Regions from separate parts of the Aquimarina spinulae genome, predicted to be linked through region 2. Evidence: riboswitches for the same ligand, from Rfam matches in the RefSeq annotation. Region 2 holds a riboswitch; the other holds the start of a gene.
What was found. Region 2 has a riboswitch for cobalamin ahead of NNH57_RS12715 ((2Fe-2S) ferredoxin domain-containing protein). Riboswitches for the same ligand answer to the same signal wherever they lie in the genome.
Positions count from the first base shown of each region.

Region 1: it holds a riboswitch for cobalamin, as region 2 does, so the genes downstream of both, NNH57_RS06450 (TonB-dependent receptor plug domain-containing protein) here and NNH57_RS12715 ((2Fe-2S) ferredoxin domain-containing protein) in region 2, are expected to answer to the same signal.

Region 1 is NZ_CALSBP010000002.1:153,344-170,174, forward strand. It holds gene NNH57_RS06430 (hypothetical protein) at 1-353, opposite strand, end outside; gene NNH57_RS06435 (RNA polymerase sigma factor) at 340-849, opposite strand; gene NNH57_RS06440 (S41 family peptidase) at 1,078-2,499, shown strand; gene NNH57_RS06445 (S41 family peptidase) at 2,530-4,011, shown strand; gene NNH57_RS06450 (TonB-dependent receptor plug domain-containing protein) at 4,105-6,048, opposite strand; cobalamin riboswitch at 6,127-6,426, opposite strand; gene NNH57_RS06455 (bifunctional adenosylcobinamide kinase/adenosylcobinamide-phosphate guanylyltransferase) at 6,508-7,020, shown strand; gene cobT (nicotinate-nucleotide--dimethylbenzimidazole phosphoribosyltransferase) at 7,032-8,069, shown strand; gene NNH57_RS06465 (hypothetical protein) at 8,107-8,484, shown strand; gene NNH57_RS06470 (adenosylcobinamide-GDP ribazoletransferase) at 8,481-9,245, shown strand; gene cobC (alpha-ribazole phosphatase) at 9,227-9,745, shown strand; gene NNH57_RS06480 (ABC transporter substrate-binding protein) at 9,887-11,026, shown strand; gene NNH57_RS06485 (FecCD family ABC transporter permease) at 11,027-12,058, shown strand; gene NNH57_RS06490 (tetratricopeptide repeat-containing sensor histidine kinase) at 12,101-14,041, opposite strand; gene NNH57_RS06495 (DUF1572 family protein) at 14,351-14,926, shown strand; gene dnaN (DNA polymerase III subunit beta) at 15,195-16,313, shown strand; gene NNH57_RS06505 (DUF302 domain-containing protein) at 16,418-16,795, shown strand.
Region 2 is NZ_CALSBP010000002.1:1,616,236-1,633,066, reverse strand. It holds gene NNH57_RS12770 (alpha/beta hydrolase family protein) at 1-674, shown strand, start outside; gene NNH57_RS12765 (helix-turn-helix domain-containing protein) at 978-2,045, shown strand; gene NNH57_RS12760 (NAD-dependent epimerase/dehydratase family protein) at 2,109-3,257, shown strand; gene NNH57_RS12755 (helix-turn-helix transcriptional regulator) at 3,536-4,213, shown strand; gene NNH57_RS12750 (hypothetical protein) at 4,295-4,840, shown strand; gene NNH57_RS12745 (tetratricopeptide repeat protein) at 5,142-5,591, opposite strand; gene NNH57_RS12740 (superoxide dismutase) at 5,593-6,189, opposite strand; gene NNH57_RS12735 (hypothetical protein) at 6,193-6,369, opposite strand; gene NNH57_RS12730 (sirohydrochlorin chelatase) at 6,717-7,655, opposite strand; gene cobA (uroporphyrinogen-III C-methyltransferase) at 7,819-8,541, opposite strand; gene NNH57_RS12720 (Rossmann-fold NAD(P)-binding domain-containing protein) at 8,544-9,359, opposite strand; gene NNH57_RS12715 ((2Fe-2S) ferredoxin domain-containing protein) at 9,346-10,167, opposite strand; cobalamin riboswitch at 10,268-10,455, opposite strand; gene NNH57_RS12710 (AAA family ATPase) at 10,631-11,155, opposite strand; gene cbiB (adenosylcobinamide-phosphate synthase CbiB) at 11,155-12,081, opposite strand; gene NNH57_RS12700 (pyridoxal phosphate-dependent aminotransferase) at 12,063-13,085, opposite strand; gene NNH57_RS12695 (cobyric acid synthase) at 13,082-14,545, opposite strand; gene NNH57_RS12690 (caspase family protein) at 14,729-16,831, opposite strand, start outside.

The sequences.
Region 1 (16,831 bases), 1.5 Mb from region 2:
TTGAGGATTTTTTTGGTTTCCTGTAAAGCTATTTCTGGATCTTCATAAGTTCCGAGAGTTTCGTCTGGGTTTGGTGGTGTATTTGTTAAAAATATCCCTGCGATCAAAGCTATTGATGCTGCAATACCCATCCAGGCGTATCTGGATTTTCTACTACTGGTATTTAATTTTAGATCCTTGGTAGCCGTTATGGTACTCTCTTGAGAAAAATATTGAAATAGATTTTTGTATCTCTCTAAATGCGACGGCACAGTTTCTCTGGTAAAGTAAACCTTTAATTCTTTTTCTTCAGAAATGGTCGTTTCTCCTTCGAAATACTTCTCTAGTAATTTTTCTATGTTAGACAACTCCATAATTGTGTTTTTTTAATAATTCTTCTCTAATTTTTTTTCTTCCTCTTGATAATGCAACTCTAACTGCCGTTTCATTAAGTCCTAGCATATCAGCTATTTCTGCATTATTATATTGTTCTATATCTCTAAGCTGGATAATCATTCGTTGTTGTTCTGGCAGACCATCCATAATCTTACCTACCCAATCTAAACTATCTCTAGCTTCTACTTGTCGTTGTAATGAAGGTCTCTCGTCCTTATAATTACTATGTACAATTTTTAGGTTCCCTGTTTCTTTAGCCTTAAGCTTATCATAACAATAATTCTTAGTCATTGTCATCGCAAAAGCTTCTACATTTTTATACTCAGCCATTTTACTTTTATTCTTCCATAGCTTCAGTAATACTTCTTGTGTAGCATCTTCTGCTTCTTCATTACTTACAAGCAAACGTTTAGCTAACCTAAAAAGCTTATCTTTAAATCCGTTTGTAAGCGTTATAAATGCTCCTTCTTTCATTTTGGTTGGTGGTTTTCATAAAACTTTGTCAGCTTTATATTAGGGAGACGACTATCTAAGTAATTTGTTACAATCTTTTTTAAAATTATAATAAAGTAGTTACATTTATCACCTTATAATAAGAAGTATAGGTCATTATGAAATAAGTATAACTTTCATTTTTATTCTTCACGGAATGATTATTGATGGATTTCATTAAGACAAATAAAAACAATAAATATAAAATAGATGAAGTACATAAAGTATTTTGCACTATTGTTTTTCGTTGGCAACCTGCTTACTGCATGTTTTGATGATAACGATGATGTACCCCGTATTTCTGGAGCTACAGAAATAAATGATTTTATATGGAAAGGATTAAACCTTTATTACTTATATAAAGCAGATGTCCCGGATTTGGCAAATAATCGTTTTCCATCGAATCAGGAATACACACAGTTTTTAGAAGGATTTTCTACTCCCGAAGCAATTTTCGCGGAATTAAAATCTAAGCAAACTGTATTAGTAAACGGAGAACAGGTAGAAGTTGACCAGTTTAGTTGGATTGTAGATGACTATGTTGCTTTAGAGCAAGCTTTTGATGGGATTACAAAGAATAATGGTATGGAATATGGCCTTGTACGTTATCCAAACGACCAATCTCTTGTGTTTGGATATGTACGTTATGTGTTACCAGGAACAGATGCTGAAGCCAAAGGAATAAAGAGAGGAGATATCTTTAATACGGTTAATGGCACCCAGATGAATGACCAAAACTTTAGACAATTACTATCCCCCGATAGTTATACTATAGGACTGGCTACTTTTGATGGTACTAATGTTACTGCTACAGGAACTTCTGTTTCTCTTACCAAAGTTCAATATACCGAGAATCCTGTTTTTATATCAAAGACAATTGATGTAGGTGGTAGCCCTGTGGGATATCTTATGTATAATTCTTTTACTGGCGATTTTGATCCCCAGCTTAATGCAGCTTTTGCAAAATTTGTATCCGATAATGTAAGTGATTTAATATTAGATCTAAGATATAACGGCGGTGGATCTGTTACCACTGCAATTGATTTATCGAGTATGATTACAGGGCAGTTTAATGGTCAGATTTTTTCGACAGAAGAATGGAACTCTGATCGACAGGCACAATTTGGGAGTACCAACCTTTTTGATAATCAAATTAGAACAGGCGAAGCTATTAACAGTCTTAATTTGAGCAGAGTTTATGTTTTAACAACCAGAAGCTCTGCTTCGGCTAGTGAACTGGTAATTAACGGGCTTGATCCGCATATAAATGTGATTCAGGTAGGAACTACTACAAGAGGAAAATTTCAAGCCTCAATAACATTGTATGATTCTAATAATTTTGGAAGAGACGGAGCTAATGCAGGACATACATATGCTATGCAACCTTTAGTTCTTAAATCTAGTAATTCTGTTGGTTTTACCGATTATCACGGCGGTTTTTCTCCAGAAATAGAAATCGAAGAAGATTATTCTAATCTTAATGTCTTAGGTGACGAAAACGAGCCTCTTTTTAAAGCTGCAATAGATAATATTTTAGGTACAAAAAGTGCTAAAAATTATAATTTGCTACAACTAGAAAGCGTAGGAAGTAGTAAAATGTTTTCTCCCACTTATCAACGAATGTATAAATAAAAATACTTAACGAAAAATTTAAAAACAAAAATGCGTACAGTACAATTTAAAATATTATTTCTTTCCTTATTTATTGTTTTTTCTTGCTCTAATGATGATGATAACCCGCAAGATCAAGGAACACCCCCTGAAGTATTAACCAATTCTGATCAAAATATCGATGAATTTATATGGAAAGGCATGAATACTGCTTATTTGTATAAAGCCAACGTAAGTGACCTGGCAAATGACAGGTTTAATACAAATCAAGATTTTTTTCAATTTTTAAGTAAATTCAACTCTCCAGAAACATTGTTTGATGGATTAAAATCTACCAATCCAGAAGATCGATTCAGTTTTATTGTTGATGACTATATTGCCTTAGAACAAGCTTTTAATGGTGTTTCTAAAAGCAATGGAATCGACTTTGGCTTAAGCTTGGTTTCTCAAGATTCTGATGATGTTATAGGTTTTATACGTTATATATTACCAGGAACGGATGCAGAGGCTAAAGGACTAAAACGTGGAGATCTTTTTAATGCAGTTAACGGTGTTAAATTAACTAGAAATACTGATTTTAATACCGTTTTTGGTCAAGATTCGTATAGCATCAGTTTAATTAATATTAATAATGGAAATATTGTCGAAACAGGTCAAAATGTTTCATTAACTAAGGTTCAATATACCGAAAACCCAATTTTTATTGCTAAAACTATAGAATATCAAGGTCAAAAGATTGGCTATTTAATGTATAATAGTTTTGTTGGTAGTTTTGATGCAAAACTAAATGAAGCTTTTGGGACATTTAAAGCCGATGGAATTAATGATTTAATTCTGGATTTAAGATACAATGGTGGTGGATCGGTAAGAACTGCAATAGATATGTCGAGTATGATCACAGGGCAATTTAACGGAGAAATCTTTTCAAAAGAAATATGGAATGATGAATTGCAAAATCAGTTTTCTTCTGGTGCTGAAGGAGAAGAAGCATTAATCAACAGATTTGGAAATACAATTCGTACAGGTGAACAAATTAATTCTTTAGGAGCTACCAAATTATATGTTCTTACTACCAACAGGACTGCTTCTGCCAGTGAGTTAGTTATTAACGGGTTAGAACCTTATATCGATGTAGTCCAAATTGGAGAATTAACTACAGGAAAATTTCAAGCTTCTGTTACACTTTATGACTCTCAAGGTTTTGGAAGAGAAGGCGCCAATTCAACTCATACATACGCTATACAGCCTTTAGTATTAAAATCTGCTAATAAAAATGGAGTGACTGATTTTATAAATGGATTGACACCTGATCTTATGTTTAAAGAAAATATATCAAGTATGGGTGTTCTAGGAGAAATTGATGAACCTTTCTTAAAAACAGCTTTGGATTTTATAGTTAGTGGTGCGACTTTAACTGCAACAAGTAAAAATGGATTTACAAATGATATAATTGATTGGGAGGCTAAAGCTTTATTGCCAAATTACCAAAGAATGTATAAAGACAATTTTACTTTTTCTCCCATAAATAGATAAATATGTACCATATAATGCTAAACCATCTCTAAAAAAATAAAAACTCCTAAACTATTCGTTTAGGAGTTTTTTGATTAGACCCGGGAGATAATTTTAAAATTCTAGAGTAATTCCAATTCTGGCATTTCTACCTTTGGTACTAAATCCTAAAATCTCCTGATAATCTTCATTGGTAATATTATGCATCGCTGCATAAACATTTAGATTTTTTAGTAATCGATGACTAATGTAAAAATCTAAAATCCCATAACCATCAAGAGAAACTTGTGTTGGGGCAAAAGTAACCGGGTCTGTATTAGCAAAATCATTATCTATACGCTTAGTATTGTATTGATAGTTTAACGAAGTATATGTCTTTTCTCCTAGTTGGTAACCTATACTGGCATTAATCATATGTTTAGGAATTCTAATATTATCATCTAATTTATCAATATTAGTATATGTATAATTCCCTTTTACTGATAGTTTATCTTCTAACATCAATGTAGACACCTCTACTTCTACTCCATCTACCTTAATATCGTCTGGCGAATTAAAGTTCACAAAAGTAGTTGGATTAAAGGTGATGAAATTTTCTGATTTACGATTAAAATATACTACACTCACTGTAGCTTTCTTCTTATGAGATAATTCAACTCCCCCTTCTATAGTTGTACTCTCTTCTGGTTTAAGATCTGGATTTCCGGTAAGAAATGCTGTATCATACAATTGAAATAACGACGGTGTAATATATGCTGTACTATACGATGCTAATCCTTTGATATAATTATCTCCAAATGTATGAGTATATGATGGGTTTATATTGTAGACAACATGATTATCATAGGTGCTATGAATATTATATCTCGCTCCCACATTTAGATTAAAACCAAAATCTGAAGCGTATACTACATTAATATATGGATCTATTATATCAAACTCTGCATCGGTATCACTAATTGTTTCTTCTAGATTTGTTGTGCCAAAAGGAATATTTAGTAGGCTAAATTTACTATACGAACCATTAGCTCCAATAACTGTATGTAGCGTATTGTTAAAGGTATATTTATTATATGCATCAAAAGTATGTACATTACCTTCGTATTTTGAAGGAAAGCTAGACCTGGTAAGATCTCTTTCTAAAGAAGCAAAACTGTTTGTAAATGTAAAACTCCCCTTAGGATATTTAATTTCCCAAAAAGACCCTGCTCTTAATTGTTGGCTTTCAAACCGGTTGTCTCCATCGATTCCTGCAGCAGCATCGAAATCATTTTTATATTGATCCAAATTTCCAAAAAAATGAAACCTGAAGTTATCATTCCATCGGTATCCTAACTTGGCATATACATTAAATTTAGAAAACGCATCACTTTCTGCTCCTTCGACCTCTGCTGCCGATAATCCATCACTAAACTGGTTTCCTATACTTGCCAAATAGCTTACCTTTCCTAAGGTTCCGTTAATCGAAGCCAAGTTTACAAATTCATTAATATCATAATCCTGATCTTCCTGAGATTGATTAGTCCCTATACTGGATTGAAAACTAGCAGCGATTTTTTTCTTACTCTCAGATTTTGTAATAATATTAATTACTGCAGCCGCAGCTCCCGAGCCATATAGCGTACTCGATGCTCCTTTAAGAATTTCAATTTCCTGTACCTGATTCACCGATAATAATCGTAAATCAAAATCTCCAGAAGAAGTAGAAGGATCGCTAACGGTTACTCCATCAATTCTAATCACTACCTGGCGGTTACGCCCTCCTCGTACATAAACCCCAAGATCTTGTCCTGCCACACTGCTATTACCATTAATAAATAAGCCAGTTGCTCTTGTAAGTACCGTAGCTACCGATTGTCCCTGGCTACGTTCTAGTTCTGCAGCGGTAATTTTAGTAATTACTTTACCACTTTGTTCTCGTTTTAAACTAAACTTAGAGTCAGAAATAACCACCTCGTCTAGCTCGTTAACCACTTCATCTATTTGGATCTCCTGTCCAAATACAAAAGAAGATCCCAACATTAAAAATGCGGTTCCAAAAAATACTTTTTTGTTCATTACTTAAACACTTAATTTTTACAATTACCGGAAAAAAGTATGTAGTTTACCCATACCCAAACCTTTGTCCCGAAAGTTTGATTACATCGAATAAAGGCAGGTCTCCTGGCTCGCGTCTTGTTGTTTACCTTCCCGATCGCCATAACGAGCAGTGGTTATAAAGAATTAACAACAAGCATCCATTTTAATGTGGACACAGCATACAGTTGCGGGAACAGCTCAGGGATATTGATTTACGATGCTAGATGTTAGAAATACGATTAAAAATTAAAAATCGCTATTCATTTATCTATCTTCATTTTTTATTGTACCTGATTCCCTTTTAATCCTCAACTCCCTTGATTAAGGAGTATCAGAACCAAAATTCTGCGCGAATGTATTATATTTTACCGAATTTCGGATTACTTTAACAAATAAATAATGTATTCAATTACCTTTGCTTTCTCTAAAACCAATTCAATGTTATATTACATTACAGGAGGAGAACGTTCTGGTAAAAGTGGATATGCACAACGTTTGGCATTACAATTATCTGATACTCCTTATTATCTAGCCACTTCACGCGTTTGGGATGATGATCATCGCAAACGTATAGATAGGCATATTGCAGATCGTGACGAACGTTGGACTTCTATAGAAGAAGAAAAAGAAATTTCTAAAGTTGTAAAAAAGGATAGCATCGTTGTAATCGATTGTGTAACTTTGTGGCTTACCAACTACTATATGGATACAAAAAATGATGTCCAGCTCTCTCTGTCGCAAGCAAAAGCAGAATTTGCTAAACTATTAGATATAAATGCGACTATAATTATCATTTCTAATGAAATCGGAATGGGAGTTCATGCTACTACTGAAGTGGGCAGAAAATTTACAGAACTACAGGGTTGGATGAATCAACATATAGCCAGTCATGCCGATAAAGCAATATTAATGATTTCTGGTATTCCTGTAGAAATCAAAGAATCTAATTAACCAAAATACGCATGGAATTTACTATAAAACCTATCTTTAATAATAGCCTTGAAGCTACTCTTCAAAACAAAATTAATACTAAAACAAAACCTGTCGGAGCATTAGGAGTACTTGAAACAGTCGCCTTACAAATAGGTATGATTCAAAACACAGATCAACCGAGTTTAAACCAATCCACAATTCTCGTTTTTGCGGGTGATCACGGTATTGCCCAAAAAAGAGAAGTCAACCTTTACCCTCAGGAAGTGACTGCACAAATGGTTTATAACTTTATAAATGAAGGAGCGGCTATAAATGTTTTTTGTAAACAACACCAAATTGCGCTTAAAATAGTAGATGCCGGGGTTAATCATGATTTTGAAAATACTTCTGGCATTATTCATGCAAAAATTGATTATGGTACTCAAAATTATCAGGAAAAACCTGCTATGACGATAACGCAATGTACAGAAGCTATACAAAAAGGTGCCGATTTGGTTACAGATACATTTAATAATGGTTGCAATACTATAGGTTTTGGCGAAATGGGAATCGGAAACACCTCTGCTGCTTCATTATTAATGTCATATTTCACAGAGATTCCGATAGCAGAATGTGTGGGTTCTGGTACAGGACTGGATACTTCGGCTATCAAAATCAAACAAAAAATTTTATCTGAAGTATACCAAAAACATACCCCTTCTTCTCCTCTTGATGCCTTAACAATTTTTGGAGGATTCGAAATTGCCATGATCACAGGTGCAATTTTAAAAGCAGCAGAACTCAAAATGACTGTTATCATCGATGGGTTTATCGTTACTTCTGCTGTATTGGTTGCACATGCTATGCATCAAAACGTATTAGATTATTGCATATTTGCACATACATCTGAAGAGCAAGGACATCAAAAAATGTATGAGTTCTTAGATAAAAAACCATTGATCAACCTTGGTATGCGCTTAGGGGAAGGAACAGGAGTTGCTGTTGCATATCCTATTATAGAATCTGCAGTTGCTTTTCTTAATACTATGGCTAGTTTTGAAAGTGCTGGAGTTTCTGGTAATAACTAACTGTTCTAAAATACCCAAATTAAAAATATGAAAACATATGAAAAGAGGTGTGTTATCTGTTATTATTGCATGCATAGGTTTTTATTTCATGTATAAAATTAATCTATCGGGACATCATGTATTTTTAGAAATAAAAGAGAATACAGAAATTGCTCCTACAACACAAGTTCTTAGTAAACTATATAAAATCACTACTCTATGCATAGGGTTATTAAGTCTATATTTAGGGGTTATTTCTGCTCTCAAAAAAAATAAAATAGGAGTTTTAGGTATCGTATTTTCAATAGTTCTCATTATTTTGGCATGTATACCATTTTCTAAATATCTACAGAAGAATTCTGCTATTAACACCGATTTCCATGCTAAAAAAGTTGCCGTCCTTACAAAAATGATAAAAGAAACATACTATTTATGAAAAAGGAAATTCACATCTTTTTTACTGCATTGATGTTTTTTACCCGTATTCCTTGCCCAAAATGGGTAAATCATGATCCCGAATATTTACATCTTAGCTCCAAGTACTTTCCTCTAGTGGGGATCATTGTCGGAAGTATTGGTGCTATTGTTTTTTATGGAGCTTCTTTTATTTTTTCGGTAGAAATTTCAGTAATTCTATCTATGTTTTCTACCATTTATGCTACAGGTGCATTTCATGAAGATGGATTTGCAGATGTATGCGACGGATTTGGTGGTGGGTGGACCAAAGATAAGATCCTTTTGATCATGAAAGATTCTCGTTTAGGTACATATGGTACTATTGGGTTATTGTTAATGCTAAGCATAAAATTTGCAGCATTAAGAGAAGTAGAAATGTATTACATCCCATTTTTATTAATTTCTGGACATGCCCTAAGTCGTTTTATAGCCACCACCTTAATCTTTACGCATCCTTATGTAAGAGATACAGAAAACAGTAAGGCAAAACCAGCAGCAAAAAGCATGAGTATACATTCATTATTAGTAAGTGGTATATTTGGTATTGCTCCTTTATTTTTCTTCAAAAATCCCATGATATTTCTTACCTTAATCCCCATGTACCTGTCAAAAATGTTCTTAGCAGCCAAATTCAAAAAATGGATTGGCGGTCAAACAGGAGATTGTGCAGGTGCCGTACAACAACTGAGCGAAATTGTTTTTTATCTTACTAGCATAGCACTATGGAAATATATCTGGTAAGACATACCACCCCAAATATCGAAAAAGGAATTTGCTACGGACAAAGCGATATAGGAATTACAAATACCTTTACTGCCGAAGTAGAAAAAATACATCAATCTATTCCTGTTCATGAAATTACAACTATATATAGTAGTCCATTACAGCGGTGTAAACTATTAGCCCAAACATTCAAAAAAGAAATCATCTACGATCATCGACTTAAAGAATTAAATTTTGGAGATTGGGAGTTACAGCCCTGGGATGCTATACATAGTTCTGAAATAGATCCCTGGATGAACGATTTTGTAAATGTGCAAGTCCCAAATGGAGAGTCATATATCAAACTACAAGAACGTATTTTGGATTTTTATACCTCTCTGGATCATATTTCTGAAGAAAAAATTGCAATAATAACGCATGCTGGGCCTATGAGAGCATTGCTTGCCAAGCTACAACAAATAGAGCTTAAAGACTCTTTTAGTATCAAGATTGCATACGGAGAAGTATTTAGTATCTAATCTTATAAAATTTTAGTAGAAAAAATAATGTGCTCTTAATTTAATATGCTGTAACAGATTTTCTATTACAGCATACGGGTTTAAAATCATTTCGGGATTAAACTTATTCTGATTTACTATTTTTACAAAAAAATGATGCTCATGCGTACTATATTTATCATTTCTTTACTATTCTTATTAAGTGCTTCTTGTAAGAAAACACCAAAAGATACAACTCCACTCACTGTGATGTATCTGGCTCCTCAAAATATTGAACACGCCTCGGGATTTACTATTAAAAACCAGGAAAATTATAAAGAAATTAAGGTTTCAACACCCTGGCCAGATGCAAAAGAAGAGCTTACCTATATTTTACACCCAAAAGGAACAGAAAAACCATTTAAATCTCCAAATGCAATATTTATTGAAGTACCTGTAGAAAGAGTCGTTGTGACTTCTACTACAGATATTCCGATGTTGGAGTATATGAATCTTGAAGAGAAGTTAGTAGGATTTCCCCATACAGATTATATCTCTTCTGAGAAAACACGAGCTTTGATTAACAATGGTGCGATTAAAGAACTTGGTGAGGAATGGAATCTAAATACAGAAGTTGTTCTTGAGCTTTCCCCCGAATTAGTTGTTGGGTTTTCTTCTTCTGGAGATACAAAAGCTTATGACCTAATACAAAAAACCGGAATTCCTGTGGTAATTAATGGTTCCTGGTTAGAAGAACACCCCCTAGGTAGGGCAGAATGGATAAAATTTATGGCAGCTTTCTTTGGTAAAGAAAAAATGGCAGAAGATATCTTTCAAAATATAAAAAAAGAATACAACCAAGCAACTACTTTAGCCAAAAACACAACTTCTTCTCCAACAGTATTATCGGGTAATATGTTTAAGGATGTATGGCATGTTCCCGGCGGAAACAGCTTTGTCGCCAAATTTTTAAAAGATGCAAATACTACATATTTATGGGAAGACGTAAAAAAAAGTGGAAGCGTGGCATTAAGTTTTGAAAGCGTACTTGAAAAGGCCCAAAAGGCAGAACTATGGATAGGATCAGGAAACTCTAAATCACTCGATGAGCTAAAAGCAAAGAATCATCGGTATACTTTATTCGATGCCTTTAAAAATAAAGCCGTATATTCTTCAACTTTAAAGATGGGTTCTAAAGGAGGATTAATATATTATGAATTAGGACCTATGCGGCCCGACTTAATTTTAAAAGATATCATTAAAATTGCTCATCCAGAATTATTAATCGATTATGAACCCTTTTTTTTTGAAAAACTAAATTAATTGACCCCAACCAAATCATATAAACGTGTTTTTATAAGTATTATCATACTTCTGTTCATTTGCTTTATAACTAACATAAGCTTAGGCTCAGTATTTATTCCATGGTTAGATACGCTAAGCAGCCTGGTAGGCGGAACAGTAGAAAAAGAAGCCTGGAGGCATATCATTGTTGATTATCGATTACCAAAAGCAATTACTGCCATAATTGTAGGCAGTGGGCTTGGGATTTCTGGATTATTAATGCAAACCTTATTTAGAAATCCATTAGCAGGCCCCTTTGTACTCGGCATAAGCTCTGGAGCAAGTCTGGGAGTAGCACTACTCATATTAGGAAGTGCATTTACCGGAGTCGCTGTTTCTACTTTTTTAATTTCAAAATGGGGATTAGTTATTGCAGCCAGCTTGGGTAGTATATTAGTATTGTTTGCCGTAATGCTTGTTTCAATTAAAGTAAGAGATACAATGGCAATACTTATTATCGGACTTATGTTTGGAAGTATTACAGCTGCTATAGTGAGTGTACTGGCCTACTTTGCTCCTGCCGATCAATTACAACGATATATTTTCTGGGGATTTGGAAGTTTAGGCAATCTATCCTGGCATGATGTACTTATATTTTCTGGTATATCATTATTAGGAATGTTATTATCCATCCTTGCCATAAAACCTCTAAACACGCTACTCCTGGGAGAAAACTATGCTCGTAGCCTTGGGCTAAATATCAAGACAAGTCGTTTTCTGATTATTGTTGCTACAGGGTTATTAGCCGGTAGCGTTACCGTTTTTGCCGGACCGATTGCCTTTATTGGTCTAGCTGTCCCTCATCTTACAAGACAACTATTTCATACCTCAGATCATAAAACATTAATTCCTGCTGTAATATTATTAGGCAGTATCATTATGCTGGTATGTGATAGTATTGCACAGTTACCATCTAGCGAATATACACTTCCTATTAATGCTATTACTTCATTAATTGGTGCTCCTGTAGTCATCTGGTTATTAGTTCGAAAACGAAAAATGTTGTTTTAGACCTCTCCTTATATTTATCCTACAGCAATACCACTAAAATATTTATTGCAGTATTGGTATTTCAATAGTAATAATAGTCCCTCTTTTAAGACGAGAATCGACATGCATTACACCCGATAATTTTTGTATTCGACTTTCTATATTTGTTAAACCAATACCTAAAGATGTAACAGAGGTATCAAACCCTTTACCATTGTCTTCAAAAATAACATGAATAAGGTTATCTATAAGATCGATTTGAATTTCAACTTTACGGGCATTAGCATGTTTTATGGTATTTGTAATAAGTTCCTGAAAAACAGAGAATAGTTCATTATGAAATGAATGATCTATTTCATTAATTTTATTTTCTGAATAGGTTGAAATATGAATACTTAATTTACTGGCATTTCCAATATTCTGCATGTACTCTTTTAGCAACAGTATAAAGTTATTATGTCTAAATTTTTTAGGAATAAGGTCATGAGAAAGTGTCCTAACTTGCTTATAGGTATCATCAATCTGTTGATAGATGGCGTCCATTTTCTTTAAGTTTTCTTTGGCCAAACCAAACTGAAGCTTTATTGCTGCCAGATTTCCTCCTATCCTGTCATGAAGCTCTTGAGCAATACGGTTTCTTTCTTTATCCTGAATACTAATCGAGGTTTTAATTAATTTTAACTCCTGGTCTCTTATTAAGGCTTCTATCTTTTGTTCTCCTATTTCTTTTTCTTTTTTATGCAATAAGCTCTGACTTTTTAACTTTTGATAATATAGAAAAAGTAAACCCGCCAGAGGTATCAAAATTACAACAAATGCATATGTAAGAGTTTGTTTCTGAAACTGTTGTCTTTCTATTTCTAAAACTTTAAGTTCTTGATTCTTTTTTAAAATTGTTATTTCCTTTTCTTTCTTTAATGTCTCATATTCTATTTCCAGTTTAGCTACTTCCTTATCTTTTTGTAGTTTTTTTATAGAATCTTGTATTTGAATCTTTTTCTCTGTATTCTCTAAAGCTTCTTTATAGTTTTTTTCTTCTAGAGCTATATTTTTCAAGCTTTGGTATACATATAATTGTTGCTTAAGATATCCTGATTCTTTGGATATTTTCAATACCTCATTATATCCTTTCTTAGCATTTTTAAAATCCTTCTTCTCTCGATAAATTTCGCATATATTAAGTATATTATTCAGGATAATTAAAGGATAATTATATTCTCTTGCAATAGGTAACGATTTATTAAAATAAATAAAAGCTTTATCATCTTCATACATATTTAAATACACTACGCCAATATTCAATAAAACAACCGCTATATTTCTATTATCACCTGTTGTCTCATGACGCTTCAGTGCTTTTTTATGATAAAATAATGCTTTTTCATAGTTTCCTAACTCCATATAGCACAAAGCAACACCTTCACAATAGTCCGGGTTTTCTTTATCTACAACAGTAGATGTTAAAAGTTCTAAAGATTTTGTGTAATCCCCGTTAAGTTTATAATTCATTGCCAAACTTATAACCAACTTGTCCTTAGTGTCAGAATCTTTAGTTTTCTGAACAATATCAATACCTTTTAAAGCCCATTTTTTACTTTCCTCGATCAGATTTTTATCTTTGGAAGCATGCGAAAGAAGTAAGTGAAGCCTAGATGAAAAATCTAGAGATACAGAATCTTGTTTATTTCCTATTAATCCAATAGCTTTTTTAGAGTAAACCAATGATGAGTCAGTAGCATATTTATAATAATGATAGGTCGATAAAACAAAATATGCCAAAATCGTATTATGTTCACTTTTAGTTCTTTTTAATACATCATGACTTATCCTAAAAGCTTTTTCCCGATCCTGATTTTCTGCCTTCATAAAACTTCTAGCATGTTCAAGCAGCATACTATCCTTTTTGGCAATCTTTATATCACCTTCTTCATTTGTCTGGGCTTTTGCAATACTGCATATAATCAACAAAATAAATACGAGTGTAGGTTTTGAAAATATTGTCATATGGTATAGTAACTATTTTTATGGAACTTTAACTATTTTCTTGTCAAAAAGATCAATAGCATCTTTAAAAATAAGGAATTAACTTTTATTGCCATATCTATTTCTATAGGAAGAGAATTTTAGTACTCTAAAAAATGATGTTATTTACAATTACAAACAAGAATATATATCCTATTCTTCTGTCTAAATATATTTGCACAGATATTATGTTCTACTAGTAGTTTACTCGAATCCATATACTCTGGTTTCGAACAATTAAAAATCAAGTATTAATTTAAAGTCCTATCTTTAAAGTAAAAGTATACAGTAATGAAATCATCTGAATATCTAGAAGGAATACAAAAACAGTTTTCCTATTATAAATCTCTGGGAGAAAAAACAATAGATCAGATTCCTGAAGAGAAGCTTTTTTGGCAATATAACAGCGAGAGTAATAGTATAGCAATTATTGTAAAACATCTTTGGGGTAATATGAAATCCAGATGGACAGATTTTTTAACTACCGATGGGGAAAAAGAATGGAGGCAACGTGATGCAGAATTTGAAAATGATATTGCATCTAAGGAAGATCTTCTAACCAAATGGAACGATGGATGGCAATGCCTTTTTGAAGCATTAGAAAGTATTGATCAAGATAATTTTAACCAGCCTATCTATATTCGTAATATTGAGCATAGCATTACCGAGGCAATCAATAGACAATTGGCACATTATTCATATCATATAGGACAAATCGTATGTATAGGAAAAATGATTGTCGGTAAAGAATGGCACAGTTTATCTATCCCGAAAGGAAAATCTACAGCTTATAACCAAAAACGCTTCGCTACACCCAAGCATAAAGCACATTATACAGATAAGCTTATGAAAGATGGTACCAATTAATTGTCCTGAGTTCATAAAATAGTCAATAACTCTCTTTGGTTTGTTAATAACTATGGTTTTCTCAATACCAAATCCCAAATAGATTACGATTATATTTGCGTAAAACTGTACGTAATTAGTCACACATATATATATGAAATTAAGTCATGCCAACTACATTGATTCTTACATACCTCACCGTAGATAAGTTAAAGTGATTATTGGCAAATTTCATACTGATCTGTATCAGCATAAATCTGACAACTAAAATATAATAAAGAAAAAACAGATGAAATTTATAGTATCCAGTTCTTACTTACTTAAGCAACTACAGGTATTAGGAGGGGTAATTAGTAATAGCAATACGTTACCAATTTTAGACAACTTTTTGTTCGAATTAGACAATAATGCACTAACTGTTTCTGCCTCTGATTTAGAGACCACTATGTCTGCAAAATTAGAAGTAGAATCTTCTGATCAGGGAACTATTGCAGTACCAGCTAAATTATTGCTAGAGACGCTTAAAACTTTTCCCGAGCAACCTTTAACTTTTGTCGCCGCAGATAATAATACAATAGAGATAAGTTCTAATCATGGTAAGTATGCTCTGGCCTATGCCAACGGTGAAGAATTTCCTAAAGCAGTAGAATTAGAAGATCCTAGTGCTACCAATTTACTAGGAGATATCTTAGCCACTGCAGTAAGTAAAACCATTTTTGCAACGGGTAATGATGATTTAAGACCAGTAATGAGTGGTGTGTTTTTTCAATTCTCTACAGAAGGCTTAACTTTTGTTGCTACCGACGCTCATAAACTGGTTAAGTATACTCGAGAAGACATTAAAGCCTCTCAAGCCGCAGAGTTTATTATGCCTAAAAAACCGTTGAACTTACTCAAAGGAATTTTGGCAGGTAGTGATAGTGAAGTATTAATCGAATACAATGAATCTAATGCCAAATTCTCTTTTGATGAAACACAATTAATATGTAGATTAATTGATGGAAAGTATCCTAATTATGAAGCGGTAATACCAAAAGAGAACCCTAATAAATTAACGATAGCTCGCACACAATTTTTAAATTCTGTACGTAGAGTTTCTATTTTCTCTAATAAAACAACTCATCAGATTAGATTAAAGATTGCAGGAGCAGAATTAAATATATCTGCAGAAGATATCGATTACTCTAACAAAGCAGAAGAACGTTTAACATGTGATTATCAAGGTGATGATATGCAGATCGGTTTTAACTCTCGCTTTTTAAGTGAAATGCTAAATAACCTTAACGCAGATGAAGTACAACTAGAAATGTCATTACCTAATAGAGCAGGAATCCTTACTCCAATCGATGGATTAGACGAAGGAGAACATGTAACCATGCTAGTAATGCCAGTAATGTTGAATAACTAAGGTCATAAATAATTATTTGTATCTAAAATTCCAACCATATTGATGTGGTTGGAATTTTGTTTTTAAAGAATAGTAAACAATTGTAACCTTCTTAATTAAAAATAATGAAATCTTCTATTCTGGAAACGACATTTAAGCTTCCTTTTGAAGCAGTGTACAACGCTATTAAGAAAAATATTTTATCAAATGGTTTTTTACTTCTTCATGAAATAAATACTCAGGAAATTGTTGCGAAACATGATTTAAAGATTCGCCCCTTAAAACAATTATTGTTTTTTCATCCTAGATACATCGAGACAATTCTAAATGAGGATGCTCTAGCAATTAATGAAATTCCTATTAAAATAGTCGTTTATGAAAAAGAAAACGGAAATATTAGCGTTAGTTTTCCTAACCCCAAAATTAACCTGGGTGATTATAATTGTGATGAAGAAATGGCTTCAGAACTTCTAGAAAAAACAAATACTATATTAGATATCTAAACAAAATATCATCCTAATTTACATAATAGGTTGTAT
Region 2 (16,831 bases):
CTGATAACAAATTACCAAGAGAATTTGTAAAATGGTGGGAAAGAGCAATCGATATTCAGTATGTGCTTAATACTGTTTTAGAGGATGAATTTTTTAAAAAAAAGATAGATATTACAAAAATAGGAGGTGTTGGTTTTTCTTTAGGAGGTTATACTAATATTGCTCTTGCAGGAGGGTATGTCGATAGAAATAAAAGAGAAACAGATAACACAAGTGACGTTGAGAGAAAAGCACCCCCAGAATTTCCAAATACAGATGAAGTTATTGATTTTGAAAAAGATAGTCTTATCGTTTCATCTTACATTAAATACAAAGACAAGGTTAAGGATAAAAGAATAAAAGCATTTTTTGTGATGTCTCCAGCTATTGGATTTGGATTTCACTCTAAAAAACAAACGCAATCTATTACCGCTCCTATATGTATAGTTGCAGGTAAAGGAGACACCAATACTCCTGTTAAACAAAATGCTCTTCATTATCATAATTTGATACCGACTAGCGAGGTACATTTGTTTGATGAAAATGTTGATCATTATGTGTTTTTAAACGAACCTACTGAATTTGGGAAAAAAATTATTCCTGCAATTACAATAGATCACCCCAAAGTAAATAGAAAAGAAATACACAAAAAAACACTAAACCTTGCAGTTGATTTTTTTAAAAAAAATCTATAAAACGATCTAAGGATATTTTATAGAAATGAATATTAAACATCCTAAAGACCTTTGGCATACCATAATGTTTTATTTGAGTGATCTAATGATAAAAATCTTAGGAAACAGTAGTGTAGCGTATCTTCTAAATAATGGATAAAAAATGAAGATTTTAAGAGCGTTTTAAATACCTATTATGAAGATAAAGGAATGTTGTACTAAGGTATTAGAGTCAAAGATTTTTTGAAATTAAAGGTGAAATCATATTATCTTTCCCTAATTTTTGATACTACCTGGCAACTTAAGCCAAAATCTATAATAAAAATGTCTAATGTATTAGTCGTAATTTTAGGAATTGGATCTATTCAAAGTATTTTATTTGCGATACTCATTGTATTGAAAAAGAAAAGAAAACTATCAGATCTGATTTTGATGACTTGGTTTTTAGTATTCTCTGTCCATTTATTATTAGGGATAGGTAAAAGCGCATACCTAACCGATATAACCGGGATATTAATAGCAACAATTAGTTTTTTACATGGTCCATTTTTTCTGCTGTATACAAAATCCTTGTTTAATCAATATATTACTAAAATCAATCTTTTGCATTTTTTGCCCTTTATAATCTTTACCTTGTTTAGTTTTTTTATTAAACAGGAATCAGAATTGTTATGGGAAATAATAATTCTAATAACAAAATTGATTTCTTTAACTCTTTATCCGTTGTACATACTATATTCTTATTATAAAACAGATAAGTTTTTTAAGACCCATAAGGCTGATAGTAGTATGCTAGAGCTCTCCTGGGTTAGAATTATTGCAATTTTATTTCTTATAAGTATAGGAATTAGTCTTATAAGATTAGCAATAGAACTTTTGGTGGGAGTAGCGTATTTTGAAATTTGGGATGTTTTACGATATGTTATCCTTGTAACTGTGATCGGTTTTTATGGATTGAAATATGGTATGGTATACCGACCTGAAGTACCTTTTGATACTACAACCGATAAAAAGAAATATAAACATAGTCCGCTTAAGAATGATGAGATAATTATGTTTATAGATTCTATTAATCGTTTTTTCGGAGAAAATAAAACATATTTGCATCCCGATTTTTCATTAGCTATTTTGTCAGAATCTGTAAATATTCCTAAGCATCACCTTTCACAAATCATAAATTCTGAAATGAATACTACTTTTTATGATTTAGTCAATACCAAAAGAGTAGCGTATGCCATACACAGAATAAAAGAGGGAAATAAATTAAATTTAACCTTAGAAGGTATAGGTTATGAGTGCGGGTTTAACTCTAAATCGGCCTTCTTTCATCATTTTAAAAAACATACAGGAAAAACTCCCGGACAATTCAAAAAAGAAATAAGTACTGATTAATTAAGAAGTTCCGCTATTCTTTTACTTGCCCCCATATTTGTATTCTAACATAATATGAGTTACATGAATAAAAGAGATTTTATTAAAACATTAGGGATTGCTTCGTCCATTACTTTTTTAAACCCAATAGCTGCTTCGGGATTTAAAATGTTTAGTGATACCAATAAAAAAGTGCTTATCCTGGGAGGTAGAGGGTTTTTGGGCCCTACTATTGTCGAAACATTTTTAGCATCAGGCTATGAAGTAACATTATTAAACAGAGGAAAAACCAATCCCGAACTTTTTAAATATTTACCTGTTATCATTTGTGACCGGGAAAAAGAAAATAAAGAAGGACTTAAAACAATTGATAAAAAATATAAAGAAACCTATTGGGATGTTGTTGTCGATACATGGCAAAAATCTCCAAAAGCTGTTTCAGATTTCCTTGAAGAGTTTAAAGGGCAATTTGGCCATTATCACTATATATCTACTATTTCGGTTTATGATAAATGGGATAAAAAGTTTATTGAGGAATCAGAACCCTTAAACCCTCTGCCAGAATTCCCAAAAACAATAGGCGAAGATTTTAGATATGCCATAAGAAAAACATTTGCTGAGGAAGCCATTAGAGAACGAATAGATAATTTTACGATATATAGATCTCATGGGATGAAAAGTTCTAGAGTTACTCATCCAGGTAACCCAAATGAAGAGCCTTTTTGGCCGGTTAGATTTTATAGAGGAGGAGAAATACTATTACCAAATGTTCATGATCATCACATGCAGGTTACAGATGTAAAAAGTTTGGCAAACTTTATCGTTCATTGTTCAGCATCAAAAATATATGGCGCATTCAATGTTGCTTCTAATCCAACCCCTTTTAAGGATTATGTGTCCTGTCTCATTCATGCTACAAGTATGCCAGAAAAACTACATTGGATTGATGGAGATTTTCTTATAAAAAATGGGATTCTTCCTTATAAGATAATGCCTTTATGGAGGTCAAAACCTGTAGGAATGTATTATTTTAATGTGCAGAAAGCTATTAATGCTGGGTTAATTAACCGTCCTATGGTCGAAACGATATCTGATCAATTAGAAGGATACAAAAGTAGATATCCCAAAAATGACATTGCCTTTGGAGAAGTAATACAGGGAAAACAAATAAAATACTATAGCGCTGGAAAAGAAAAGGAAGTCATAAAAAAATGGTTGTCCAGACCAAAATAAACCTTCTGAAAACATAAATAATTCATTTACAAAAAGTGTACATATTAAGAGACCTCACAGGTTTTTAAAACCTGTGAGGTCTGTATAGTAAATATTAGAAATAGTTAAGATATATAATCAAAAATGTTATATCTATCGAATACATAAGGAGAGAATATGTATCATGGTACTTGGTAAAAATGAAGATATCCTCTTTTTACACTATTTTTCTTAATGTACATCGAACTTATTTAAACTATTCACGTAATTTTAAAAAACGTAAAATATAGTTTTAAAAAATGAATAGAGTAGACCGATTGATGAGCATGTTATGGACATTGCAATCCAAAAAATTTGTTTCTGCAGAGGCTTTTGCAGAAAAATACGGACTTAGTTTACGAACAGTGTATAGAGATATCAAAGCATTAAATGAGGTGGGAATTCCTGTTTATTTTGAACCTGGCAAAGGATATTGTATCATGAAAGGCTATTTTTTACCACCTCTTTTGTTCACTATCGAAGAAGCAAATTCTCTTCTTTTATTGCAAACACTTGCTTATAAATTTGCAGACCAATCAATTACTAAAAACTCAGATATTGCTCTCGAAAAAATAAAAGCTGTTTTAAAATATCAGGACTGGGAAAAACTCGAAAAATTTTCTTCAAAAGTTGAGATTTATCTGCCTTCTGATTCTAATAATGAGAATCATTATTTATCAGCAATTCAGAATGCTATTGTTGACAAACACATTCTCAATATAAATTATACCGATAATAATAACAATCAAACTCAAAGAGCAATAGAGCCTATAGGGATTATTTTTTATAACAATCAATGGCATCTTATCGCCTGGTGTTCTCTTAGAGAAGAATATCGTGACTTTATCGTAAGTAAAATCAATAGATTGGTTCGTACTTCAGAGGTTTTTAAAAAAGAACATTCATACACTATTCAGGAGTATATGAAAATTTTTTGAGTTCACTTTTTTGACTGACATAATGTTGTCACCCTCCCCATTTATTTTTGTGCCAGATAAACAATAAAAGCATGAAATAATATGAAAAACAATCATGATTCTGAAATTCCAAAAGTAAATTTTGATATTCATAATGAGTTAATAATTACACCTACTTCAACATCTTCTAAACATGATTTCGATTTCTTTGAAGGAAAATTTAGACTTCGTAACAAAAAACTTAAATCAATACTTAATCATTGTGAAGAATGGACAGAGTTCGAATCTACTCAGGAAATGTATAAAGTATTGAACGGTTTAGGTAATATCGACAATTTTCTTGCAATAAGAGACGGGCAACCATTTGAAGGAATGACAGTACGGCTTTTTGATCCCCAAACACGATTATGGAGTATGTACTGGGCAGATTCTAATCGAGGAAAATTTGATCCCCCGGTAGTTGGATCTTTTGAAAATGATATCGGCTATTTTTTTACCAAAGATACTTTTGAAGGTAAACCTATTGTAGTCGTTTTTCGATGGGATGTAAGAGATGAAAACAAGCCGGTTTGGAGTCAGGCATTCTCTGATGATAATGGAGAAACCTGGGAATGGAATTGGTATATGTATATGACAAAAATCAAGTGAAACAGCGAGCAAACACATTTGTAATACCCCTTGTTAGCAGAGGTGTACCTCATATCGATAAGGGGTTGAGCCCAGCCAAAAGTAGTTTGAAGAATTACATTAATTCTTCGAGCTACTTTTATAACCCTTCAAATTACCTTGTGAGTTGCTTAGAGATAGTTCTTTGATCACTAGGAATGCTTTTTGATCTACACAAATTACCTTATATGTCACAAAGAGCACCTTGATAAGGTATAGACAGACCTCACAGGTTTTTAAAACCTGTGAGGTCTATACTAAAAATAGCCCGCTTTAGTAATAATTAATAGCTTTCTATTAATTGTTCTTTTAGTACAGTAAATAATGTTTCCTGTTGTTTTCTATCTCCTCCGTTTTCCTTCACAAAATTTACATAAGCAATGGTAGCTCTTTTTAATTCTGCTTTAATTTCATCTATGTTTAAGTCGATATTACTGGATAAATGTAAAAGGTAGTAAACAACTCTTTTAAGTGTGTTTTCAGTCTCTTCGTACTGTTTCAATTCCTTATAAGTATTAGCAATGTTATTACAAGAAATGATATATATCTGTATAAATGGAATATTATCTCGAATACAATCCGATTGATTTATATTTAGTATTTCGGCTCGGTATAGAGCGTCTTTATATCCTAATAATGCTTGGTCGAGTTTACCTTTATTAAACAAAATGTTAGAAGTTGTTATTTTGGCCTTCCAATAATTTTCAATTTGATTAGTACATAATTCGCTCATCTTATTTTAGATTTTCATTAGCAAAACTCCAGTTTACAACCTCCCAAAAAACCTCTACGAATTTTGGACGTGCATTACGATAATCTATATAATAAGCATGTTCCCATACATCAAGTGTTAGGATAGGAGTTTTATTTTCAATTATGGGTGTTTGAGCATCTTTCAATGATAAAATTTCTAATTTCCCTTCCTGGCTTTGCACAAGCCAGGTCCAGCCTGCACCAAATAATTTAATGGCACTGGTAGAGAATTGCTTTTTAAATTTTTCGAATGTCCCAAAATCTCTTTCGATAAGTTTTTTGATCTTCCCATGTGGTTTTTTTCCTTCATCTGGAGATAAACAATGCCAGAAAAAACTATGATTCCAATGTTGAGCAGCATTATTGAAAAGAAGAGTGTCATTATGTTGAAACCCGTATTGAATTATTTCTTGTATCGTGACGTCTACTAGTGGAGTGTCTTTTATCAATGTGTTTAAATTGTTCACATAAGCTGCATGATGTTTTCCGTAATGGTAATCAAAAGTTTCTTCTGTGATTATGGGTTCAAGTGATTTTTTATCATACGGTAGGCCTGGTAATTGTTGTGTGATCTTCATGTTTTAGTTTTTGTATTTGTATCTTTTTGATTTTAAAACCTTTATTGCTTTGGTTATTTCTGTGATTTTTGATAATTCTGAAATTCCTTTTCTAATATCTTTCTGCAGAAGATTTTGATTCATGACTTCACGGTTTAACTGCCGTTTCTTCATTTCTAATAGTTCAATAACGTAGTCCATGTGTAAATATATAATTTATTAGCTATATAAAACTAAAAAAGTTAGTCTTAACTAACAAATTATATATTACAAATATTTTTATAACATGTATAAAACCATGATTATATATACTAATAAATGTATAGGGGAAGTTTTTTTTGTTTATACTACTGATAATTAGTGTCTAATAAGGTATGGGGTTTTAGGAAGAAGTAAAAAGTGAATGAAATCGTCTAGGCACAATACCAGCGCACATAGAATGGCTTAGTAAAAGCGAATTAATGCTATTCTATAAGGCTTGTATTGTATGTGTGCTAAGCTCGGAATCCTATTTTTACCGAGATTAAAGGAATAAGAATTTCAAAAATCTAAATCCCTAATACCTTCTTGATTTTACTACCTAACGAGTTTTTTACTTCACCTGGTTTTTCATCTTCTTCAAAAAGAATACCTTTTACGTTTAGATGATGTCCAACTTGTTCTTTACCATAATCCTGCTCGAACCCTACTACTTGCTTTCGATATTTACAAAGTTGGCAGTTCATATGAGCAGTACCTGTTTTAGCTTCTTCTAAGCGTTCATCAAAAGCTTTCATCAATAATTCATCGGTACCAAAAGGATCTGTATAGATATATTCTAGGGTAGAAGATGTATTTATATCGGTAACATGACCATAAATACGTTCTAGTAATACTCCTGTAAAAAAGAAAAAAGGAATAACGATTGTTCGTTTAAATCCTAATTTTTCAATCATTTGTAACGATTCATCAACTTTGGGATAGGCTGTTCCGCTGTATGCTGTGGTAGCAAATCCATATCCCATTCCTTCCCAGAGCATACTGGTTAGCTTACATACATCGCTATTGGCATCGGGGTCAGTTGTCCCTCTGCCCACAACCACCAGGCAGGTTTCTTTTCGATCTAGTTTAGATAGGGTAGCCTCTGTCTCTTCGATTCGCTTTACTGCAAGATCTAACAAAAAGGAATTGACACCAATATGCTTTCCCATAGCAATGGTTAGATCTTCATGATAACTTTGAATGGTGTTCAATTCATAAGGGATATCATTTTTGGCATGAGATCCGGCAAATAAAATAACCGGAAGCGCATATATTTTTCGGATTCCATTAAGGTACATACGCTCTACTGCAGCTTCATAAGTAGGGTGATTAAATTCTAAAAACCCATAATCTACTTCATAGTCATTCTCATAACGTTCTTTTAGGATACTTACCAGCCGTTTAAAAGAAGTAATGGCAGCTTCTCTACGACTACCGTGTCCACAAAGTAATATTCCTTCTTTCATCTGTTCTTTTTTATTGTTTTTTAGTTGTCAGATGGAATTCGCCATTGAACATCTCGGTTGGTATCAACTCAATTGTTATGGCTCATTTCATTGTTTTTGTTTATATCTACAGTTATCAATATTGTTTTATGAATAAAAAATGCTCTGATTGACAAACATTAATTTACCGAATTGGATGTGCTCCGATTAATAACACTACAGGCATTTGCAATGTACTGTTTTTAATCTGTTCCTGTATAGTACCTAGCGTGCCTGTTATAATTTCCTGATTAGATCGCGATACATTAGAGGCTGCGTTAACAGGGATAGTATCGTCTTCGCAAACTTCTAAAAGCTTAGGGATAATCCTATGCAGACTTTTAAGTCCCATATATATTGAGATGGTATTTCCGGCTTTAAGCATATGTGCAATCCCAGTGAGTTGCTCAAAAGAATAATCAGCTGTATGTGCCGTGCATATCAGCATGGCATTGGATTTATTTCTTTCGGTAATGGGAATATTAAAAATATTTGCTGCTGCCAGTGCTGCAGAAATACCGGGAATTACCTCAAAAGGAACATTTTTTTTGGTTAAATATCGTGCTTCCTCAGCCGCTCTTCCGTAGACATAGGGATCACCAGATTTAAGACGTACTACTTTTTTGCCTTTTTGGTAATGAGCACAAAGTAATTCATTGATCTTTTGCTGGCGTTCTATTTGATCAGAAGTATCTCCAAATTTACGCCCTACATATACTTTTTCTCCAGTTGTATTAATCGCTAAAATAGCATCTGAAACGAGATTATCATGAAGGATCACATCTGCTTCTTTGATAAAGCGAGATGCTTTTACAGTTAATAATTCTGGGTCTCCGGGACCAGCACCTACTATGGCTACAATATTCATGATCAAATCAATTTTAAGGGATCGGGATAGATATAAGAATACCCTAAAAGTGTTTTGCTTTTGGTATTAGAGATAATCTTATAGGCTTGCTTTTCTTGCTTGATAAAAGTAGGAGGGGTAAGTCCAATTTTTTGGGCAGCAAGCGTATAGTATTCTTTTCGTATGGGATGTTGGTCTGCACAACCATTTATAATTTCTCCCCAGGCTTCTTTTTCTATAACTGCATTAATTAATCCAATACAATCCTCTCTATGGATTACATTAATAGGAACATCTCCATTTTGCACTTCTTTTTTATTAGCAAGAAATCGACCTGGTAATCGATCATCACCAATAAGACCAGATAGTCGAATAATGCTCACTCTATTTTCAAATTGTTCTTGCAATAGTCGCTCTACAGCAGCAACTGCCTTTCCTGATTCTTTTTCTGGTTCAATATTCAATGTTTCAGTTACCTCTCCATTAGTATTTTGATATACCGAGGTAGAGCTGATAAAGATTATTTTTTGAATTTCAGAAATAAAGGGAAGTATACTTTTTATTTGGTCTTGGTATATTTCTATAATATTAGAGATTCGTTTAGGAGGAAAATTGATAATGACAATTTCGCTTCCGGATACAAAATCTATATATTCTTTTTCTGAAGACTTCCCAAGTGTAAAAAGATGAGGTATAATCCCTTCGGCTTTTAGCTTGTCGATTTTACTTTCTGTAGTGGTAGACCCTTTTACCGTATCTCCGTTGGCAATTCGATCTATTGCCAATGGTAATCCTAACCATCCACAACCTAATATGCTTATGTGTTTAGACTTCTTCACTGATTCTAATATGATTTGGTGACATCCCTAGATAAACAGTAAGAATATGCTCCCAGGTCACTGTATCCTCTTCTTTTATCCAAAATGTTACCAGGTGTTTTCCTTTTTTATTTTTCAGACGTATTGCCTTGGTAAAGATAGTAGATTTTTTAAGCCAGATCACCTCTGCCACACTTACTTTACGATCGGCTATCTCATCTGAAATGTCTTTAGGGATTCCAGCAATAGTTAATTGTAACTGAAGGTCTTCTCCGGTAATTTTGACTTCATAATCATCGGTGTAATCTACCAGGTGAGACGATTTTATTTCAATTGAAGCTGCATCGTATTGTTGCACAGCAATAGGTTTAGGTTCTTGAAATAAGTACTTAAATAAAGGATAAAGGTGTTGATCAGAGGCAAAAGATCGGGCTACTAAGGCTTCTCCCAATTCTGTATCTGTTTTATCTTTAAAAGTAATAGGAGCAATGGTTTTTTCATTTTCGGTTAGTAAGACCGACCACCCTTCTTTATATAATAAGTACTCTTCGACAGGTTGATCTTCTTCTAAATGGGATTTTAGAATTGAAACGGCTTTATCGGGAGTTAAGTTTTTATACCAATAGTTACCTGGTTGTACAATCCAGGTTGGTGCATCTTCGCAGCGACCATTACATCTTGTTTTAATAGTATGAGTAGCGTCCCAAAGCCCTTTGTTACGAAGATATGCTCTGGCTTCACGTATAGCGATCTCACCTTTTGCTTTTTTGCAAGACCCTCCATCACAAAATTGAAAGGTGGTGTTTACTTTACTTAGATTTTTTCCCATAATTAAAAGAAATTAAAAACAGGAAGAGAAGTCAAAAATAGGAATACTTTATGTACATCCATAAAGCTATTCAAGACCAACTCTTTACCCGAGAGTTAATAGTATATTTTGATTTATGGCAGGTCTCCTGACTTTACACAATTATGATCGCCTTCCCATAGTTGTACTACAGTGGCATATAGATCATAATTTTAGATATGTATTACAGTTGCGGGAACAGTTTTGGATTTTCACCAAATTCCCTTTTCATCTTTTGCTTCCAAAAGAACCGTAAATCAGCAGCGAAGATACTTTTTTTGTTTAAGAACTCATTTAAACTTTTTCAATTTGCTAAAAAAATGCTCTTTTGCATCTGTTTTTTGCCTTTTCTTCCTTCCATAGCTCTGCTATGCAACTCAAAAAAGCCTTCTTTCAAATACAAAATTGCTAATTTTCGCTTTAATTTATAAAGTCCAAACGAGTTCTAAATAAATGATTGGATAAAATCCACACGTTTTGTTAAAGTTGTTTTAGGTACTACCTCTATTGTAAAATTGAAGTTTTGGTAGACTTCTATAAGATGCTTATGAATATGTAATGCTTCCTGATAAGATTGAAGACGTTGAGGATCATTGATATAGATTTCTTCCCAGGGAGACATTAAAAATACAGTAGACGCATAATGTGTTTTGAACGGAAAGTCCAACAGGTGTTTTGGAATAGGATGAGATTTGGCTTTTAGATAGGCAATAATATCAGGCAGTCCTCGATCTACAAATATATTTTTTTCAATAGGAAGCTGTAGTTCTCTAATCGTTTCTTGATATACTAAATTAGCAAATGCAGGAAGGTCTCCCCAAGGAGTTTTGTCACTTTTTATTTGTTGTTGTTCAAGTATTATTTTTCTAGAAATTTCAGAAAAGCATTGATATCCATTAGCTTGTAAAGCCTGGATTAAACTTGTTTTTCCGGTTCCCGGTGCTCCGGTAATGATATATCTTTTGGGCATTATAAAAAATAGTAAACCACACAAATTAAAAGGACAAATGTAAAGGTTACTTTTTGATTGATCCTTGCTACCGTTTTTATTTCCTGATCTTTCAGGATTCGATCATTTGTTCCTATAAAAGGTTTTTCAATTAGTTTTCCGTGATAGTAATTAGGTCCGCCAAATTTACAATCCAGAATCGCAGCCAGCGCAGCTTCGGGATATCCGGCATTAGGACTGGAATGTTGTTTACCATATTTCACTACAAAAGAGATTTTATGAAGTTTGCCAGTTACCAGTAACATTAAGAATGCCGTAATTCTAGCCGGGATATAGTTAACCACATCGTCTAGTTTTGCAGCAAATTTCCCAAAATTTATATACCTATCATTTTTGTAACCAATCATAGAATCAAGAGTATTGATCATTTTGTATCCCATAGCACCGGCCACTCCAAATAATGCATAGTAGAAAAGAGGAGCAATAACTCCATCACTAAGATTCTCTGATAATGTTTCGAATACCGCTGTTTTTATTTGTTGTGGATTTAATTGGTCTGTTTCCCGACCCACAATCCATGATAGTCGTTTTCTACCTTGCTCTATTCCTTCTTGTAAAGCTGTAAAAACAGCTCGGCCTTCATCTATTAAACTTTTATTTGCTAAGGCGTAGAACACAAATACAGAGGTGAACGTATAATAGGTAATGATATATGGAGAAATGAGTTTTTGAACATAATAAAAGAATGTAATTGTGCTTGCGAGTAATCCAATGGTAAGCACCATTCCCTTTATAAAAGCAAAAGGGTTTGTGTTTAGTTTTTTTTCACCAAAAGCAATACTATTTCCGAATAATCGTATAGGATGAGGAAGCCACCGGGGATCTCCGAATATCAAATCGAGAATATACCCAATCACTAAAGGAATGATTACTGTAGCATACTCCATTGCTGTAAAGCATTAATTAATAGTTCATTTTTCTCGGGACTCTGACTAGCAATACGAATGTAATGACTACCTAAACCTCTAAAATTTGAAGCATCTCTGATCAATAATTGATGGGTATGTGCTAAATAATCTTTGAGAAGAGGAGCACTAGGTGTTTCTAGTTTTACTACAAAATAATTAGTATTTGATGGGGTAACAGTAAATCCATCTAATGTATCAATTTGTTGTTGTAATTGACTGCTATATCCTAGAAGTGTTGCCATATCCGGGTATAAAGCCTTATAGTTTTTAAATATATATTTTCCTGCTTCAATTGCCATGGTATTAACATTCCATGGTATTTTAGCATGCTGCAGTTTTTCACCTATTGCTGTACTACACAACATGTATCCTAACCGTAATCCTGGTATCGAGAATAATTTGGTTAACGATTTTACAATAATGAGATTGGTATATTTTTCGAGAAGCTCGACACAAGATCTGATCTTATGGGTAAACTCGATGTAGGCTTCGTCGATAACAAATGTAGTATCGGGGAAATCGGATACTAATTTCTCTATTTCTAGAATCGTATTGCTATAACCATTGGGATTGTTAGGGTTACAAAGAAATACGAGATCTTCTTCAAAAGATGTATGTAGTGCTTCAGAACGATCAAGGTACCTGATTTTCATGCCACTCCTTAAACAAGCATCTTCATACTCAGAAAAGGTAGGAATGCCTATAGCGGCTTTTTTACCAGAAAAGAGAGGGGTTATATTATAAAAAGCTTCTGTAGCTCCGTTAGTTATTACTACTTGTGATGAATTTAATCTATGGTGCTCTGCTACTTGTTGTGTTAATAGGTCTGCACTAGGCGTTGGGTAATTAGCAATAAGAGGCAGTTGCTCTCTAAGATATGAAAGTAATAGCTCTGAAGTCCCTTCATGCCAAATATTAGAACTAAAATTAGCTTTAAATGGTATTGCATAACGATAACCGTCATCACCGTGTCCGTATATCATGATATAATGTGCATTTCAGAAATAATAGAATCGATATCAATACTTTTTTCTAATAAAGCCGCTAACTTATCATAATTTTCTTCTTTATAGGCTTCATAATCAAAAGATGTTTTGGTATTGGTGAAATTTTGTAACACATCTTCAACTACGGTAGCGTGATCCAAAATTCCATGAATATAGGTTCCCCAACAATTCCCCTGGATATATCCTTCTGGTTGGCCATCGATATAATTTAAGGGTTGATGACCTTCAACCGTAGTTTCTCCCATATGGATTTCATATCCCGAAATGGTTTCAGGATACGCTTTAAATGTAAAGTTACATTGCGTGGTTGTCTTTTCTGAAGTTAATTGAGTTTTTATAGGTAAAATACCTAATCCGGGAATCGTTTTAATATCACTTTCAACTCCCAGGGGATCTTCTATCATTTTTCCTAGCATCTGATATCCACCGCAAATACCGATAATGTTTTTTTGTGATTTGTGTGCATCTAATATCACTTTAGCAATGCCTTTTTCTCTAAGAAATATAAGATCCTGGATAGTGTTTTTACTCCCCGGAAGTATAATAATATCGGCTTCAGATATACTTTTGGGATCATTAGAATAAAAGAGATGTGTTCTTGTATCCTTTTCTAATACATTAAAATCGGTATAATTAGAAATATAAGGTAATAGTACAACAGCTATATTCACTAACCCACTCACTGCGGTTTTCTCCTTTTTCTGTAGAGCTACAGAGTCTTCTTCTTCAATATAAATGTCATTGGCATAAGGTACAACTCCTAAGACGGGAATTCCGGTTAGCTTTTCTAACATCTTTTTTCCATCTTCAAATAAAGAAATATCTCCTCTAAATTTGTTGATAATTACTCCTTTCAAAAGTTTCTTTTCCCAGGGTTCGAGAAGTGCTATTGAGCCATATACACTTGCAAAAACTCCTCCTTTATCGATATCGGCAATAAGGTATACATCTGCACCAGCTGCTTGTGCCATACGCATGTTTACAATATCGCGATGCTTTAGATTAAGTTCGCTAATGCTTCCTGCTCCTTCTAAAACAATAGGATTATATTTTTCCTGAAGTCGAAGAAATGCGGTTTTGGCTTCTTCAAAAAGTTGTTGTTTATTATTTCCTAAAAAATACTCTTTAATGGTTTGATCACCAATAGGTTTGCCGTGCAAAACGATTTGAGACTTATTTGCCCCAGAAGGCTTTAATAAGATGGGATTCATATCTGTAGCGCAATCAATTTTACATGCTTCGGCCTGTACAGCTTGTGCTCTCCCAATTTCTAATCCATCGGGAGTTACAAAACTATTAAGCGACATATTTTGTGCTTTAAATGGAGCAGGAGTATATCCTTTCTGTTTCAATAGTCTACAAATACCAGTAACAAGAATGCTTTTGCCAACATCTGATCCTGTTCCTACAAACATAATAGGCCGTAATTTTGTCATTCTAATGTGTGAAATGAATTGGTTTCAAAATTAGTTAAATAATCTGATGAAAAGAATTTCTGTAGTAAGCATATGAGAAAATAGTAGTGAAGATTAATCTGTGTATTTCTTAAGGCAAATTAGTTTTATGTCAGACTCAACCATAACCTACGATATTTTAGTTCGTAATCTACTCTTCAGAGCTTACCACATCCTGAAGTTATTATATATATTGTTGTGTCTGATTAATGGAATGTTTTTGTTGAGTTTACTCTCAAAAGGATCTTCATCGCTTTTTGTGGTACAATATTGAATGATGTCTTTGCAAAATTCCTGAACTGTAATTTTTTCCTTCAAATTAAGTATATCTAAAATCGCAAGCGTTATTATCCCATTTCCTTTAGTATTACTTTCGTAGTATTTATTAGTTCCTTCTGAAGCAGAAATAACCGTAGTACCATTGGTTAATTTCAGATCTTCAAAAACTTTTCTCATTAGATTAACAGCTTCTATTTCTTTTATAGTATTGGCTTCAAAAACTTCACCAGAGTAACATGTGTTTAATATGAGTAGCCTGTTTCTGGATCGTGTATTTCCCAGAAGATTATCAAAATCAGTATAAGTAATGCCAGTGGTAGTAATATTGTCAATTTTTGAAGTACTTGTACAAAAGAAATATTCACTTTCTGCTTGAATGGCATGACCAGAAACAAAAAACAAAATCACATCGTTTTCTTTGGCTTGTGATAAAAACTCAGAAATCTGTTTCAAATTATTTGGGGTTACCTGCTCATTGATTAAGCTTAATGATTTTATTGTAGTCGTATTAATTTGCTTAAAAGCTTCTGCTATTTTTTGAGCATCTTTTGAAGAGTTCGGAGTGTTTTTTAGGTACTGGTATTCTGAAACTCCTAAGGAAACGATATACAAATCAGAAGAGATGGGTTGTCCTACATATTCTATATGTATTTCCTCCTGGTCAGAAGATGTTCCTTGTTCATTAATTACAGATATCAGGATTTTATTTTTTCCATTAGATAAAACCAATGGTATGGTTTCAGAAAATGATTTTCCTTTTAATTCATGATTTGGTTTTCTGATTAAAATACCATTAACACTGATCTGAAGGTTTTTTAAAAAGTATCTATGATCTATTGCCTTTACATCAATATCGATTACCTGGTTATCTGTTTTGTTGGGTAATAGTGACTTATTTGTAATGGTAAGTTTTGGTGCATGGATATCAGATTGTAATTCTTTTTCCTTTTTACCAATTCGTTGTACCCTTTTCTTATATGCTAATTCATAAAGTTCTTTGGTATTATAGATACTATCGCTTATGGTTTCTTTTATAGATTCTATGACCAAATCGGGTCTATGGTATTTTAGATCGAATTGCTCAAAACCGTATGTTCTATTATTTTTAAATAAGGATACCAACTCGTATCCTTTTCCTTTGTTGAGATAGTTGAGCTTATTATCAATAATCAAACTACTGGTCATGTCTTTATGAAAATACTTTGAAAATATTTTTTTGAAATTTTTAGAAAAAAACTCTAACCCCGTATTGCTACTCACAATTAGTGAGTCTGATTGTCTTATATCAAAATGATCATAATTCAAATCAAGAAAAGTTTGTTTTCCTGATTTAAGATTGACTAAAAGGTTTTTTTCTTTTCCATAAAATAAAATCAGAGATTTGTTTAAAAATTTTAGTTTTCGTGATAGTTCGATTTTTTCTTTACTTACTGAATATGAAGAGCTTATTTTTAATTTATTAATAGTTTTTAAATCATTGTAATTTCTTATTTCAATTATATAATGATTGCCTGTTTCGTTTATAGAACATAACAATTTAGAAAATCGACTAAATGAAGAATTACCATTTACATTATTTAAAATTTCTTTTAAGGACTTAGAATTAATATCATATAGATAAGTTGACCACCTTATATCTACTTCGGGATTAAAATTCTTAAAATTAAAACTATTAATTAGTATTTTTTGATTGTCTTCCGAAAAACTGATATCGTTTATAGCATACATAGGGATTTTGATTCTCCCGTTCGTGGTTATTGATTGATTATTGATTTGATATAGGTTTACGTTGGAAGAAGATTTATTTTTATACAAATTTTTAATTTTTTTTGAAGAAGGAGGAATCATACTAAGTGTGTTAATTTTGCTTACATCCAGATTACCTTCGTTATTTAAAATTGCTGATTCTTGCATACTCAAATCTGGATTTTCAATAATGGCAATATGTTTAAGTTTTTTGCTTATAAAAATTGGGTCCGAAAGGGGATA